Regions from separate parts of the Pseudarthrobacter sp. S9 genome, predicted to be linked through region 2. Evidence: riboswitches for the same ligand, from Rfam matches in the RefSeq annotation. Region 2 holds a riboswitch; the other holds the start of a gene.
The links. Region 2 has a riboswitch for S-adenosylmethionine ahead of metX (homoserine O-acetyltransferase MetX). Riboswitches for the same ligand answer to the same signal wherever they lie in the genome.
Positions count from the first base shown of each region.

Region 1: it holds a riboswitch for S-adenosylmethionine, as region 2 does, so the genes downstream of both, ACQCSY_RS16430 (aminotransferase class V-fold PLP-dependent enzyme) here and metX (homoserine O-acetyltransferase MetX) in region 2, are expected to answer to the same signal.

Region 1 covers NZ_CP189576.1:3,408,224-3,415,502, reverse strand. The annotation lists gene rsgA (ribosome small subunit-dependent GTPase A) at 1-134, shown strand, start outside; gene hisN (histidinol-phosphatase) at 233-1,045, shown strand; gene ACQCSY_RS16435 (glutamyl-tRNA reductase) at 1,155-2,555, shown strand; SAM riboswitch class IV at 2,645-2,758, shown strand; gene ACQCSY_RS16430 (aminotransferase class V-fold PLP-dependent enzyme) at 2,792-4,252, shown strand; gene ACQCSY_RS16425 (class I SAM-dependent methyltransferase) at 4,345-5,121, shown strand; gene ACQCSY_RS16420 (Nramp family divalent metal transporter) at 5,347-6,633, shown strand; gene ACQCSY_RS16415 (metal-dependent transcriptional regulator) at 6,650-7,279, shown strand, end outside.
Region 2 covers NZ_CP189576.1:633,251-640,529, reverse strand. The annotation lists gene ACQCSY_RS03060 (histidine phosphatase family protein) at 1-384, opposite strand, end outside; gene ACQCSY_RS03055 (CPBP family intramembrane glutamic endopeptidase) at 473-1,240, shown strand; gene ACQCSY_RS03050 (VOC family protein) at 1,419-2,057, opposite strand; SAM riboswitch class IV at 2,265-2,380, shown strand; partial or broken gene ACQCSY_RS03045 (O-acetylhomoserine aminocarboxypropyltransferase/cysteine synthase family protein) at 2,382-3,276, shown strand; SAM riboswitch class IV at 3,394-3,509, shown strand; gene metX (homoserine O-acetyltransferase MetX) at 3,521-4,702, shown strand; partial or broken gene ACQCSY_RS03035 (MFS transporter) at 4,707-5,872, shown strand; gene ACQCSY_RS03030 (LysR family transcriptional regulator) at 5,921-6,820, opposite strand; gene mmsB (3-hydroxyisobutyrate dehydrogenase) at 7,036-7,279, shown strand, end outside.

The DNA of each region.
Region 1 (7,279 bases), 1.8 Mb from region 2:
GCGTCGACGCCTGGGTGGCCGCCGGTCACGCGGGAGTCTCCGGACCGGCCCGGCTGGCTTCCCTGCGCCGGCTGCTCGGCACCGACCCGCGGATGGAAGCGCAGGACGTCAAGGAACTGGGCACCGTCTCCTAAGCGGTCTCCTAGTAGGCCGGCTGTCCTCGGGACACCGGCCCGCGGCGCAGCAACGTGGCCTACCGGCAGGCAACCCGCTTTGACGGTAGTTTGGAACCATGAGTCAACCCGCTTCGAGCTACAACGATGACCTGCGCCTTGCCCACGTACTGGCAGATTCCGTAGATTCCCAGACCATGAGCCGGTTCAAGGCGCTCGACCTTCGGATCGAAACTAAGCCCGACCTGACGCCGGTCACTGATGCCGACAGGTCCGCGGAGGAAGCCATCCGCGGCCAGCTCTCCCGCTCCCGCCCGCGCGACGCCGTCCTGGGCGAGGAATTCGGCAGCTCGGGCCACGGCTCCCGCCGCTGGATCATCGACCCGATCGACGGCACCAAGAACTTTGTCCGCGGCGTCCCGGTATGGGCCACCCTGATCGCCCTCGTGGACGAAGGTGAGCCCGTCGTCGGTGTGGTCAGTGCCCCGGCGCTGGGCAAGCGCTGGTGGGCGGCCAAGGGTGCAGGCGCCTACACGGGCCGCTCGCTGGCTGCCGCCACCCGACTGAAGGTGTCCAACGTCTCGGAGCTTTCGGACGCCTCCCTGTCCTATTCGAGCCTGGGCGGCTGGAAGCAGCGCGGCAACCTGGACGAGTTCCTGGGCCTCACCGAAGAGGTATGGCGCACCCGCGCCTACGGCGACTTCTGGTCCTACTGCCTGGTAGCCGAGGGTGCGGTGGACATCGCCTGCGAGCCCGAGCTGAACCTCTACGACATGGCCGCCCTGGTCCCGATCGTCACCGAGGCCGGCGGCCGCTTCACATCCCTGGAGGGCGAGGACGGCCCGTTCGGCGGCAACGCCCTTGCCACTAACTCGATCCTCCACTCGGAAGTCCTCAAGCGGCTCAACCCCGGGCTGGACGACCTGCTCTAGGTTCGGCCGCTCAAGGACTTCTAAGGGTCGCTGTACGACTCTGTCCACATTGGCGGGCCCCGCTGCCGGACCCGTCGTGGCGTGGACATCCATTGGGAGGAGAGCAGCTGTGTCTGGAACATTTCAACCCGTGGACCCCGAATCCCGTGGCCCCGACGTCAGCGCGGTTCTGCTGGTGCTCGTTGCGAAGTACCGGGACCTGGACATTGAATCTGCCGCCCGGCTGCACTCCGTTTCCTCGCAGCTGGCCCCGCACCTCCTCGCCAGCAGTTCCGCCGTTTCCGGGTCCGTGGTGCTGTCTACGTGCAATCGATTCGAACGCTACTGCGAGGTCCCGTCCGCGGGAGATGTTGATACCGCCTGCTCCGATGCCCTGGATTCTGTCTGCCTCATCACCGGCCTGCCCGTCCCCCAGCTCGCGTCACTGTTCGAGCTCGCCCAGGGAGCATCGGCGACAGAGCATCTTTTCGCCGTCGCGGCCGGCCTGGATTCCGTTGTTGTGGGTGAGCGCGAAGTCGCCGGACAGGTTCGCCGCGCCCTCGCTGAAGCACAGGCTTCAGGCACCGCGAGCGGGCGTTTGATCCGGCTATTTCAGGCGGCCTCCCGCGCGGGTAAGGACGTGGGGGCGCAGACCCCGCTCAGCAGCGCCAGCAGGTCCATAGCCTCTGTGGCACTTGAACTTGCTGCTGACGGATCAGGGCACCCGTCCCTGGCTGACGTGTCCGTGGTCCTCGTCGGCACCGGAGCCTACGCCGCGTGCGTTGCGGAGATGCTCAGAAGTAGGCGGTGTGCCACCACTTCCGTCTTCTCCCAGTCCGGCCGCGCGGACACATTTGTAGCGGCCAGGGGAGGAACGGCGCTGACGGTCAGGGAGCTGCCTGCGGCCATCGCCCGGGCAGACATCATTATTGGCTGCAGCGGCACAGGGACACGCATCAGTGCAGCCCAACTGCTGTGTTGGAGGGAGAACGCGGCGCATCCCCTGACCGTCATTGACCTGGCCCCGAGCCATGATTTCGACCCTCAGGTAGCCGACCTGCCGGGCGTTCACCTGATCACCTTGGAATCGGTGCGCCTCGCGGCTCCACCGGCGGACGCAGAGGCCCTTCGCCTCGCCGGTGCCCTGGTCCGGCAAGCAGCGCGCCGCTTCGAGGAACAAGAGGCAGGCCGCGTCGTCGACACCGCCATCGTTGCCCTGCGCCGACACATCCATCAAATCCTCGACGCTGAAATGGAACGCGTCACCAAGCAGCACGGGTGCGGCGCCCCAAGTGAGGATGTGAACCTGGCCCTGCGTCGGATCGTCCGGCGCCTGCTCCACATCCCGACGGTCCGCGCCAGGGAACTTGCCGCGGCCGGCCGCCAGGATGACTACGCGGCGGCTCTGGAAGCCCTGTTCGGCCTCAGCATTCAGCTGGTCAGCGCCCGGAAACCCGGCATCGAAACCCTGTCGGGCCAGAATCTACTACCCTGCCATATGACGGAGACGGAGGCGGCGCGGACGGCCTGAGGACCGCTGGCAACCCTGTCGCGTAACAAACCGCTTCATATTTGGCCCGGCCTTTTCCCGCGCCGCGCGGATGTCCTACGCTCGATGCAGGTCACGAGTGCCAGCGCTAAACCCCGGTTTGCTGGCCGGCAACCCTCCATTCGCGGTGGGGTGCCCCGGGTGACGACCTGGCCGGTCCGGAGCGGACCCGGCAAGCGCGGATCCCCGGTGCGTGGGGTCCTTTCGAACGAGGTCCCATGACAACTGCCACTTTTCCCGCCACCCCCGCATTCCACTCCACCGCCGGCGCCGGGCGCTTCAACGCCGAACGATCCGGTGCCGGTTCCAACGTCGACGCACGGTTCGCTGCCGCGGGGCGCCCGCTGTCCGCAGTGACCGGCGCCGAGATCCAGGCCCCGTTGATCAACGGCGGACACGTCCGCTACGCCAACCTGGACTACGGCGCCTCGGCCCCGGCGCTGTCCGTGGTCTCGGCCTACCTGAACGAAATCCTGCCGTTCTACGCGAGCGTCCACCGCGGCGCCGGCTATGCCTCCCAGATCAGCACGTCCGTCTACGAGAACGCCCGGAACATTGTGCGGGACTTCGTCGGCGGCCGGACGGACGACTCCGTCATCTTCACCCGCAACACCACCGACTCCCTGAACCTGCTGGCCGGCTGCCTGCCCGTGAGCGACGGCCGGCACACAGGCGAGGTGCTCTACCTCGACATCGAGCACCATGCCAACCTCCTGCCCTGGCAGAACGCGCCGCACCGCAGCGTCGTGGCGGCGCCCACGCTCGCGGCAACGGTCGAGCGGCTGCGCGAGGAGCTGGCGGACGGCGGCGTGAGCCTGCTCGCCGTGACCGGAGCCTCCAACGTCACCGGGGAGATCCTGCCGATCCGCGCCCTGGCCGCCCTTGCCCATGAGTACGGCGCCAGGATCGTCGTCGACGCCGCGCAGCTGGCCCCGCACCGGCGGATCGATATCGCCGCTGACGACGTCGACTACCTCGCCTTCTCGGGGCACAAGCTCTACGCGCCGTTCGGCGCGGGCGTGCTGGTGGGACGCCCGGACTGGCTCGACTCCGGCACCCCGCACCTGGCCGGCGGCGGCGCCGTCCGCGACGCACAGCTCGACACCGTCAGCTGGACCACCGGACCCGCCCGGCACGAAGGCGGCTCCCCCAATGTCCTGGGCGCGGCCACGCTGGCCCGCGCCACCGAGGTGATCGCGGCCCTGGACCCGGAGCAGTGGCACGCGCATGAGGATTCCATCCGCTCCTTCCTCGTCGAAGGGCTCCAGCGCATCGACGGCGTGACAGTCCACCAGATCTTCGCGGACACGGAGCCGGGCACCGGCACCATCGGCGTCGTCAATTTCTCCGTGGAAGGCTACGACGCCGGCCTGGTGGCCGCCTATCTGTCAGCAGAACACGGCATCGGACTGCGCGACGGCCGCTTCTGCGCCCACCCTCTGCTCAAGCGGCTCGGCCTGCCCGCCGGCTCCCTGCGGGCAAGCTTCGGCCTGGGCTCGCGGCTGGAAGACGCACAGCGCCTGCTGGCCGGCATCCAGCAACTCCGGCAGACCGGCCTCGGCTGGGACTACGTGGTCGACGCCGGCCGGTGGGTGCCGTCCAACGACACCCGCAGCTACCCGCACTGGGCGCCCAACACGCCCGGCACCGCGGGCGCGGCGCCCTGCACCCAGGACTAGGCACCCGAACCGGACCGGCCTCCGGACGGGTGGGCGTGCGGTAAATTCGAAAGGTATCTGTAACAGCAGGACCTTCCCGAAGGAGATCGCACGTGGCACGCGGCGGCCCCAAGCTTCACAGCGGACCTAAACTGCAAAGTGAGCGACGCCAGGAGCTCGGACAGAGCTTCCAGGACGGCGGAGAGCACTACGAGCGTGTCCGTCCCGGCTACCCCGGAGAATCGGCCGACTGGCTGATCCCCGCGGGGGCGAAGGATGCCGCGGACATCGGTGCCGGAACCGGCAAGTTCACCGCGCTGCTGGTCGAACGCGGGCTGCACAGTGTCGCCGTCGATCCCTCCGCGGACATGCTGGAGCAGCTGCGCCGGACGCAGCCGGGCGTCACCGCCGTCGAGGGCACCGCGGAGAACACCGGCCTCGAGCCGGAAGCATTCGACCTCGTCACGGTCGCCCAGGCCTGGCATTGGTGCGATCCGCGCCTGGCCAGTACCGAGATCGCCCGGATCATCCGGCCGCACGGCGTCCTGGGGCTGATCTGGAACCAGCTGGACACTTCCGTCCCCTGGGTGCACCGGCTCTCGCGCATCATGCACGCGGGCGACGTCCACAAACCGCACTTCAAGCCGCCTCTGGGCCCCGAGTTCGACGGGCTGGAGAGCCACCTGACCCGCTGGGAGGATTCCGTGACCACGGAGGACATCCAGGAGCTGGCCAAGTCCCGCAGCTACTACCTCGCAGCCACGGAGCCCACCCGGGCCAAGGTCGTGGGCAACCTGGACTGGTATCTGCACGAGCACCTGGCCCATGCCTCCGGCGAGATCCTCCGGCTGCCCTACCTGACCCAGACCTGGCGGGCCTTCCGGGCCTGACCCAGCCGTCTGACCCGGCCGCCCGGCCGACTGGTTCGCCCTGAACATTGACCCGATTATTAACCTGCGTGTTACCTGCCGGATTGCACGCGACGCCCGTCGGGCTTATTGTTTCGGTATACCTAACAATCTTTTGTAGGCTGTCACAACTTTGACTCCGGCTGCGACATCGGCCGGCAGCAATCATCGCGTCAACGCGGACGCGCCAAATCAGGGGAGCTGGCAGTGCTGGACGTAACAGGACACGAACCGACACCCCAGGGCACCCGCAAGCGGAAGCATCCGGGGGCCCGCAGAGCGCTGCTCGGCCTGCTTGGCCCGGCCTTCGTGGCCTCCATCGCCTATGTGGACCCCGGGAATGTCGCGGCCAACCTGACCGCCGGCGCACAATACGGCTACCTGCTGGTCTGGGTCCTGGTGGTTGCTAACATCATGGCCGTACTGGTCCAGTACCAGTCCGCAAAGCTCGGAATCGTCACCGGCAAGAGCCTGCCGGAGATCCTCGGCCAGCGGCTCAAGCCCTTCTGGCGCCGCGCCTTCTGGCTGCAGGCCGAAATCGTGGCCACGGCGACCGACCTGGCCGAGGTGGTGGGCGGGGCGATCGCACTGCACCTGCTCTTCGGGCTCCCCCTCCCCCTCGGCGCGGTGATCGTCGGCGCCGTGTCGATGCTCCTCCTCGCGGTGCAGAGCAGGCAAAAGCAGCGGCCTTTCGAGTTCATCATCATGTTCCTGCTGGGCATCATCACCATCGGCTTCCTGGCCGGACTGTTCATCAGCCCGCCCGACCCCGGGGGTGCCCTGGCCGGACTCGTGCCGGGATTCCAGGGGCCGGACACCGTCCTGCTGGCTGCCAGCATGCTCGGCGCCACCGTGATGCCGCACGCCATCTACGTCCACTCGGCCCTCTCCCGGGACCGGCACCGCCCGGACGAGCACCAGCATGTCCCGGTCCCGGCCATCGCCCGCCTGGTCAGGGCCACCCGCTTTGATGTCGTGGCGGCACTCGCCATCGCCGGAATCGTGAACATCGGTATGCTGCTGCTGGCTGCCTCGACGCTCGGCGGGCAGGAAGGGACGGACACCATCGAGGGCGCCCACGCCGCCATTTCGGCCAATCTGGGACCCGTCGTCGGCGTCGTCTTTGCCGTGGGGCTGCTCGCCTCCGGCCTGGCCTCCACCTCGGTGGGCTGCTATGCCGGCGGAACCATCATGCAGGGCCTGCTCAAGATCCGCGTCCCCGTCATGACCCGACGCGTCGTCACGCTGATCCCGGCCATCGTGCTGCTGGCCGTCGGCTTCGATCCCACCTGGGGCCTCATCCTCAGCCAGGTGGTCCTGAGCTTCGGCATCCCCTTTGTCCTCGTCCCGCTGGTTGTCCTGACCAGCAACAAGGCCCTGATGGGCCGCTTCGCCGACGGCCCTGCCCTCCGGATCGCCGCCATCATCAGCGTGGTGCTGGTAGTGGCGCTGAACGTGGTCCTGCTGTGGCTCACCTTCTCCGGCCGCGGCTGACGGTAGGCTTGGGTCTGTGAAGACCAGTACGCCCTCCTCCTCCATCGAGGACTACGTCAAGGTCATCTATTCCTTCACGGAGTGGCAGGAGAAGCCCATTACCTCCACGCAGCTGGCGCAGCGGCTGGGCGTTGCCAACTCCTCGGTTTCCGAAATGGTCCGCAAGCTCAAGGACCAGGGCCTCGTGGACCACAAGCCCTACAGCGCCATCACCCTGACCGGCGACGGCGTCCGGCTGGCCCTGTCCATGGTCCGCCGGCACCGGCTGATCGAAACCTTCCTCGTCCAGGAGCTCGGCTACCGCTGGGACGAGGTCCACGACGAAGCCGAGCTGCTCGAACATGCCGTCTCGGACACTTTCATCGTGCGGATGGCCAGCAAGCTGGGGAATCCGACCAGGGATCCCCACGGCGATCCGATCCCGGCCGCGGACGGCTCCGTCCTGGTGCCCGCCGCGCACCGGATGAGCGAACTCGACGACGGCCACACGGGCCGGATCACCCGCATCAGCGATGAAAACCCCGAGCTGCTCCGCTACCTTGCCGCCGAGGCTATCCACCTCGATGCCGAGGTGGAGGTCCTTGGCCGGAGGCCGTTCGGCGGCCCGCTCGTGGTGCGGATCGGCTCCGGCGGACGCCCGCGGGAA
Region 2 (7,279 bases):
GGAGCCGGACTCGCCTTCGCGGAAGCGGTAGAAGAAGTGTCCGTAGGCGTTGCGGAGCTCTTTCTGGTCCTCGATGTCGCCGGCGATCTGGAAGTTGGCCCAGTCCTGCTCCCGCAGCCGCGGCTCCTCGATCACCCGCTCGATCAGCGGACCCAGGTTCAGCGCCTCGAGGGTCTGGTAGGCCCGCAGGTACGGGGAGACGTAGACGCACACCTGGCGCCCGTCCAGCTGGCGCCGGACCTCCTCGCCGGCCGCCCTGGCCTGCTCCAGGCCCAGCGGAGTCAGCGGGATCCGGTAGTCAGGCACCCGGTTGTAGATCGAGGTGTCGGCGTTGGCGGCGGACTGGCCGTGCCGGATCATGATGATTTTCCCGGGCGCACTCATAAACTCCAAGCATAGGCCCGGCCGGGCAGGCAACCGGGCCGCCGGCCGGGATCAGGCAACTACCGGCAACTGCAGGCAAGATAGGAACATGTTGGTTCCCTCCCGCCGTCGGCTGCGGCTAGAAGTGTGGATAGTCCTTGGGCTGTCGCTGGGGCAGTCCGCGGTGTACTCCGTGGTCCAGTTGCTGGACAAGATGACCAAGGCGCCCCTGGCGCAGGGGACGTCAACGCTGAACCGTTCGCAGAGCACCCGCGAATATTTCGACCTCACCTACCAGTTGCTGGACATCGTCTTCGCCCTGGTCCCGGTGGTCCTGGTGATCTACTTCCTCACCGAGCACCGGCCGGCCGGCGGGCACGGCGCTTCGGCGTTCCGGCAACTCGGCTTCAACTTCGCCCGGCCCGGCAAAGACCTGCTGCAGGGGCTGGGGCTTGCCGCCCTGATCGGTATTCCGTCCCTGGGCCTCTACGCCGCCGGGCGGCAGTTGGGAATCACGACGGCGATCATCCCCAGCGCGCTCGACTCCTACTGGTGGACTGTGCCGGTGCTGATCCTGTCCGCGATCCGGCACGGGATCGTGGAGGAAGTGATCGTGGTGGGCTACCTGCTGGACAGGCTCGGGAAGTTCGGCTGGAGCATGCCACTGGCGGTCTTCGCCAGTTCGATGCTGCGCGGCAGCTACCACCTGTACCAGGGCTTCGGGCCGTTCATCGGCAATGCAGTCATGGGCGTGGTCTTCGCCCTGATCTACACCCGGACCCGGAGAGTGATGCCGCTGGTGATCGCCCATGCCGTGCTGGACACCGTGGCATTCGTCGGATTCAGCCTATTCGGCAAGGCCGTCGGCCTGGGCTGAGGCCCCGGACGTCTGGCCCTGGACGTCTGGCCCTGGACGTCTGGCCCGAATGTGGGGCACCGAACGGCATTAGCAGCCGGGGCTTAACTGATGGGGCCTAAATGATATCGGCCGCCATCTGATGGGTGACGTCATTGGCACCCGCTGATGGCGGCCGAAGTGTAGGGCAGTCCGGGCGTCAGATCGTGACGGCCCCGGATGCTGTTTCGAAGGTGACGGAGAGGATGCCCGGCGTGCCATGCGGCGCGATCCAGTTCACGGCAACGTCTTCCAGCGGCTTCTCCACCGGCTCGCCCAGCCATTCCGTGACGCGCTCTGCCGAGCCGGCAATGGTCAGCGCGGACATCTTGACGTTGCTGTCGTAGGCGTTGGAGGGGTGAAGCTCCGGATCGCCCTCCCACTTGAGCATGTAGGGGACCTGGGGGTCGGCCATGAGTCCGAGGATGCCGATCTGTTTCCAGACCAGCTCTCGGCCGTCGGGGAACTTCCGGTTGCCGTTGACGGCGGCGCGGCCGAGCCGGTCCTCGAAGGGCGCGAGGTCGTCAACCTCGACGCACCATCCCATCCAGCCGCCGCCCGCTTCGGAGCGGGCCCGGACTGCCTGGCCGAAGGGGGCCTTGTCCGAGGCCGGGTGGTTGAGGACCTCCACGACTTCCAGGTACTTGTGTCCGGCGAGCGGAATAATCATGTTGCGTGTCCCGAATCGGGGGTGCACTCCGCCCTTCACGGCTTCGACGCCGAGGGCGGACGCAATACGTTCGGTGGTGGCTGCCAAGCCATCGTGTTCACAGGCGTAAGAGACGTGATCCATGCGCATGACCTCATCTTGGCACTTTGTGATGGAGCTCTCAGCTTAGGTTCCCCTAACCGTGATGGGATGTCATCCGGCTGCCGCCTGTGGCACACGGGCAACCGCCGTCTTTGCGCAGGTTTCGGGTTCCTGACGCACCCACACAGCTTCCGCCATCTTCTTTTTCGTCACAAAGCTATCCAGCGCCGGATTGGCGTTCCTACACTGAGGCCAGGTCATGAGTGCCAGCACACAGCCCGGGCTTGCTGGCCGGCAACCCTCGTATCGCGGTGGGGTGCCCCGGGTGAGGGCCTGGCTGCCCGGCGCCCGCCGGAGGGCAAGCGCGGCGCCTGGCGGGACGCCGTGCAGCCCAACACCAAGCTGTTCTTCGGCGAGGTCGTGTCCAACCCCCAGGACGTGCTCCACATCGAAGGCGTCTCCCGGGTTGCGCACGAGGCCGGGGTGCCGCTGATCGTGGACAACACGCTGTCCACCCCGTACCTGATCCGGCCGATCGAGTGGGGTGCGGACATCGTGGTCCACTCCGCCACCAAGTACCTCGGCGGACATGGCGCCGCGATCGCCGGCGTGATCGTGGACTCCGGTAATTTCGACTTCGGCAAGGACCCGGAGCGGTTCCCCGGCTTCAACACCCCGGACCCCACCTACAACGGCCTGGTCTACGCCCGCGACCTCGGCAAGGACGGCGCGCTGGGCGCCAGCCTCTCCTTCATCCTCAAGGCCCGGGTCCAGCTCCTGCGCGACCGCGGCTCGGCGGTCTCTCCGTTCAACGCCTTCCTCATCGCCCAGGGCATCGAGACCCTGAGCCTGCGCGTCGAACGCCACGTGGCCAACGCCAGCAAGGTGGCCGAATGGCTCGAGGCCAGGGACGACGTCGAATCCGTCGCCTATGCCGGGCTGCCGTCCAGCCCCTGGTACGAGCGGGGCCGCAAAGTACGGGCCCAAGGGGACCGGCGCCGTCGTGGCGTTCAACATCGCCGGCGGAGCGGAGGCCGGCAAGCGCTTCGTCGACGCCCCCGAGCTGCACTCGCGCGTGGCGAACATCGGCGACGTCCGCTCCCTGGTGTTCCACCCGGCGTCGACCACCCACAGCCAGCTGACGCCGGAGCAGCAGGAGATCGCCGGCGTCACCCCGGGCCTGGTGCGGCTCTCGGTGGGCCTGGAGCACATCGACGACATCATCGCGGACCTCGACGCCGGATTCCGCGCGGCCAAGGGCGCCTGAGAACCGCCGCCTCCCGGCGTCCCGGCAGCGGCCGCGACGCCGGGAGTCATGCTCCGTGAGTCACATAGCCGTCACAATCTTCGCCACAACGGTGCCTCAGTTCGTAGACTCATAGGAGGTCATGAGTGCCAGTGACAGCCCCGGCTTGCTGGCCGGCAACCCTCCTTTTGCGGCGGGGTGCCCCGGGTGAAGACCTGGCCTGCCGGTCAGCTGACGGCGGGCAAGCGCGAAGTTAGGTCCTCACATGACGATTGCCGTCACCCGCAGCGGTGCACCCGGAACGAAAACCTCCAACGACTCAGACGACCCCGAAAACTCCGAGATCGGAACCGCCCAAGCCGTACCCGACGGGACCGTCCGGTACCTCCGGGTCGGCGGCCTCGACCTCGAATCAGGATTCCACCTGCCGGACGTCGTCCTCGCCTACGAGACGTGGGGGACCCTCAATGCGGACGGTTCCAACGCGGTCCTGATCGAACACGCCCTGACCGGAGACACCCATGTGACCCGCGGCGCCAGCGAGGAGCCCGGCTGGTGGGAGCAGCTCGCGGGACCCGGCGCCCCCGTGGACACGGACAGGTACTTCGTCGTCTCGATCAACATCCTGGGCGGCTGCTACGGCTCCACCGGCCCCTCGACGCCGGCCCCCGACGGACGGCCGTGGGGCTCCAGGTTCCCGCTGGTCACCCTGCGGGACACCACCGCGGCCGAAGCCCGGCTGGCCGACGCCCTGGGCATCGGGAGCTGGTATGCCGTGCTCGGCGGCTCCCTGGGCGGGGCACGTGCGCTGGAGTGGGCCGTCAGCTACCCTGAGCGGGTCAAGCGCTGCGCCGTGATTTCCGTGGGGGCCAGCAGCACCGCCGAACAGATTGCCTTCGCGCAGGCCCAGACCCTGGCCATCCGCCAGGACCCCAACTTCAACGGCGGGGACTACTACGGCGGCCCGGAACCGGAGGCCGGCCTCGCCCTGGCCCGCCGCATCGCGCACATCACCTACCGCTCCGCCGCCGAACTGCACGGTCGGTTCGGCCGCAACGCCCAGGAAGCCGAGGCGCCGCTGGAAGCGGGATCGCTCGCCGGGCGCGGACGCTACCAGGTTGAAAGCTACCTGGACCACCAGGGCAACAAGCTCGTCCGGCGCTTCGACGCCAACAGCTACATCGCCATCACCGAGGCGCTCATGAGCCACGACATCTGCCGCGGACGCGGACCCCTCGAGGAGTCCCTGGCGCCGGCCACGGCCGAGTTCCTCGTCGCGGCGGTGGACTCGGACCGGCTGTATTTCCCGGCCCAGTCCCGTGAGCTCGCCGAGGCCCTTCCGGGCGGGGCGGCCCTGCACATGATCGAGGCGCCGATCGGCCACGACGGCTTCCTGACCGAAATCGGCCAGCTCAGCGGCCAGCTGCGCCGGATCTTCTTCGCCTAGCGCCTATGCCGTCGGCTTCGTGGCCCGCCCGATCGGCGGCGTCGTGTTCGGCCACTTCGGTGACAGGTTCGGCCGCAAGCAGCTCCTCGAGCTCAGCATCATCCTGGTGGGCGTCTCCACTTTCCTGATGGGCTGCCTCCCCAGCTTTGCGCAGATCGGCTACTGGGCCCCGGCCCTGCTGGTCTTCCTGCGCTTCGCCCAGGGCTTCGCCGCCGGCGGTGAATGGGGCGGCGCCGTCCTCCTCGTCGCCGAGCACAGCCCCAGCAAGTCCCGCGGATTCTGGGCCAGCTGGCCGCAGTCCGCCGTTCCCCTGCGCAACCTGCTCGCCACCGGCGTGCTGTTCACCCTCTCCTCCACACTTTCCTCCGCGGACTTCCTCGGCTGGGGCTGGCGTGTGGCCTTCTGGCTCTCCGCCGTGATCGTGATCATCGGCTACTACATCCGCACCAAGGTCAGTGACGCCCCCATCTTCCTGGAAGCACGCAGGGAGGTCACCGTCGAGAAGAAGGGCTACGGTGTCGCCGAAGTGTTCCGCCGCTACCCGCGGGGCGTCTTCACCGCCATGGGCCTGCGCTTCGCGGAAACATCCTGTACTACCTCGCGGTGACCTTCTCCATCACGTACCTCAAGGTCATCGTCCAGACCGACACCGCACGAATCCTGCTGCTCCTGCTCGTGGCGCACGTCGTCCACTTCTGTGCGGTGCCGCTGGTGGGCAAGCTCTCCGGCAACTTCGGCGGCAAGCCCGTGTACATGGCCGGCGCCATCCTCGGCGGCACGTGGGGCTTCTTCGCCTTCCCGATGATGGACACCAAGAACGACCTCACAATCCTGGCTGCCATCACGATCGGCCTGCTGTTCCACTCGCTCATGTATGCCGGCCAGCCTGCCATCATGGCCGAGATGTTCCCGACCCGGATGCGGTACTCGGGTGTCTCGCTGGGCTACCAGGTGACCTCGATCGTGGCCGGTTCACTGGCGCCGATTATCGCCGCGTCACTGCTGAGCCAGTTCAAGTCGTCCACCCCGGTGGCCCTGTACCTCCTGGCCGCCTGTGTCGTCACGGCTGTTGCGGTGTTCTTCCTCAAGGAGACCCGCGGCATCTCGCTCCACGACGTCGACGCGGCCGCGCGGGGCACCGCCGACCTGCTGGCCGCAGGCAAACAGTAACAGGCAAGAAGTAACCGGCAAGAAGCAGCCGGCAAGCGGTAGTCGCGTTCAGCCGGCGAGGGTGGCCTGGCGCTCGTGGACTTCGGTCCGGATCGCCTCGAGCGCGGCCCGGACCGGCGCCGAGCGCAGCGATTCGGGCCGCGCCACCGCCCAGATGGGGAGCTGCCGCTGGAAGTCATCCGGCAGGACGGGCAGGAAGCCGGGTTTTCCGGCAACCAGGAAGTTGGGCAGCAGGCCGATCCCGGCGCCCCGGCGTACGGCCTCCAGCTGGGCGAAGACGCTGGTGGCCTGGAAGCTTGACCGCGGCACGGGCAGCTGGGTGGAGCGGTGCCCCAGCTCGGCGACCTGCAGCGCCGATTCCACGTAGGACACAAAGCCGTGCTGCCGGACGTCGTCGAGCGTTGCCGGAAGCCCGTGTTCCTGCGCGTACCGGGGGCTGGCGTAGAGCCGCAGGAAGTAGTTGCTGAGGAAGATGGCCTGGGCATTGCTGACATCCAGGTTGCCCACCACCACCTCGAGGTCCACGCCGGAGCGGTTCTGGCTCACTTTACGGGTGGCGCTGAGCAGCTCGACGCTAAGCCGCGGATTCTCTTGCTGCAGCCGCACGAGCGCAGGAGCGAGGAACTCGGCCCCGAAGCCGTCCGGCGTGCTGATCCGGACCAGCCCGGAGATTACATCCCCGGTCCGGGCGATGCTGCTGGACAGCGCGCCAAGGGTCCCTTCGATGGCCTCGGCCGCGGCGACCGCCTGACCGCCGAGCTCGGTCAGTTCCCAGCCCTGCGGGCTGCGTTCCAAGGTCCGTCCGCCGAGCTGTTTGTCCAGGGCCAGGATCCGGCGGGAGATGGTGGTGTGGGTGGTGCCGAGCGTCTCCGCCACGGCGTTGAACCGGCCCAGCCGGGCAACGGTCAGCAGGATCAGCAGGTCATCGGGGCTCGGAAGCCGCCGCAGGTCCACCATGGCCCCTCTCCCAACGAGTATCGCAGTATGTGCATTTTTACACATGCCACCTGTAGTTTTTTTCCTTGATTGCACTCTAACAGGGTGCGATCGTTGACACGGAACGTCCGGCAGACTGGGCCGGGGACAGGCCGGAAGGTGCGCCTCAGGAATAGCGCAGGATGCGCCGGATGGGGCACCGGACACAAAGCAAAGGAGCTTATGCCATGGCAGTAATCGCTTGGATCGGACTGGGGAACATGGGCGGATCCATGTCAACGAACCTGGCAAACGCCGGGCACGAGGTCCGCGGCTTCGACCTCGACGCCGAGGCCGTGGCCGCCGTCGAAGCCGGGGGAGTGAAGCCCGCCGGGAGCATCGCCGAAGCCGTCGACGGCGCGGACGTCGTCTTCACCATGCTCCCCAAGGGCGAACACGCCCGTGCCGTGTACCTTGGCGAGGACGGCGTCC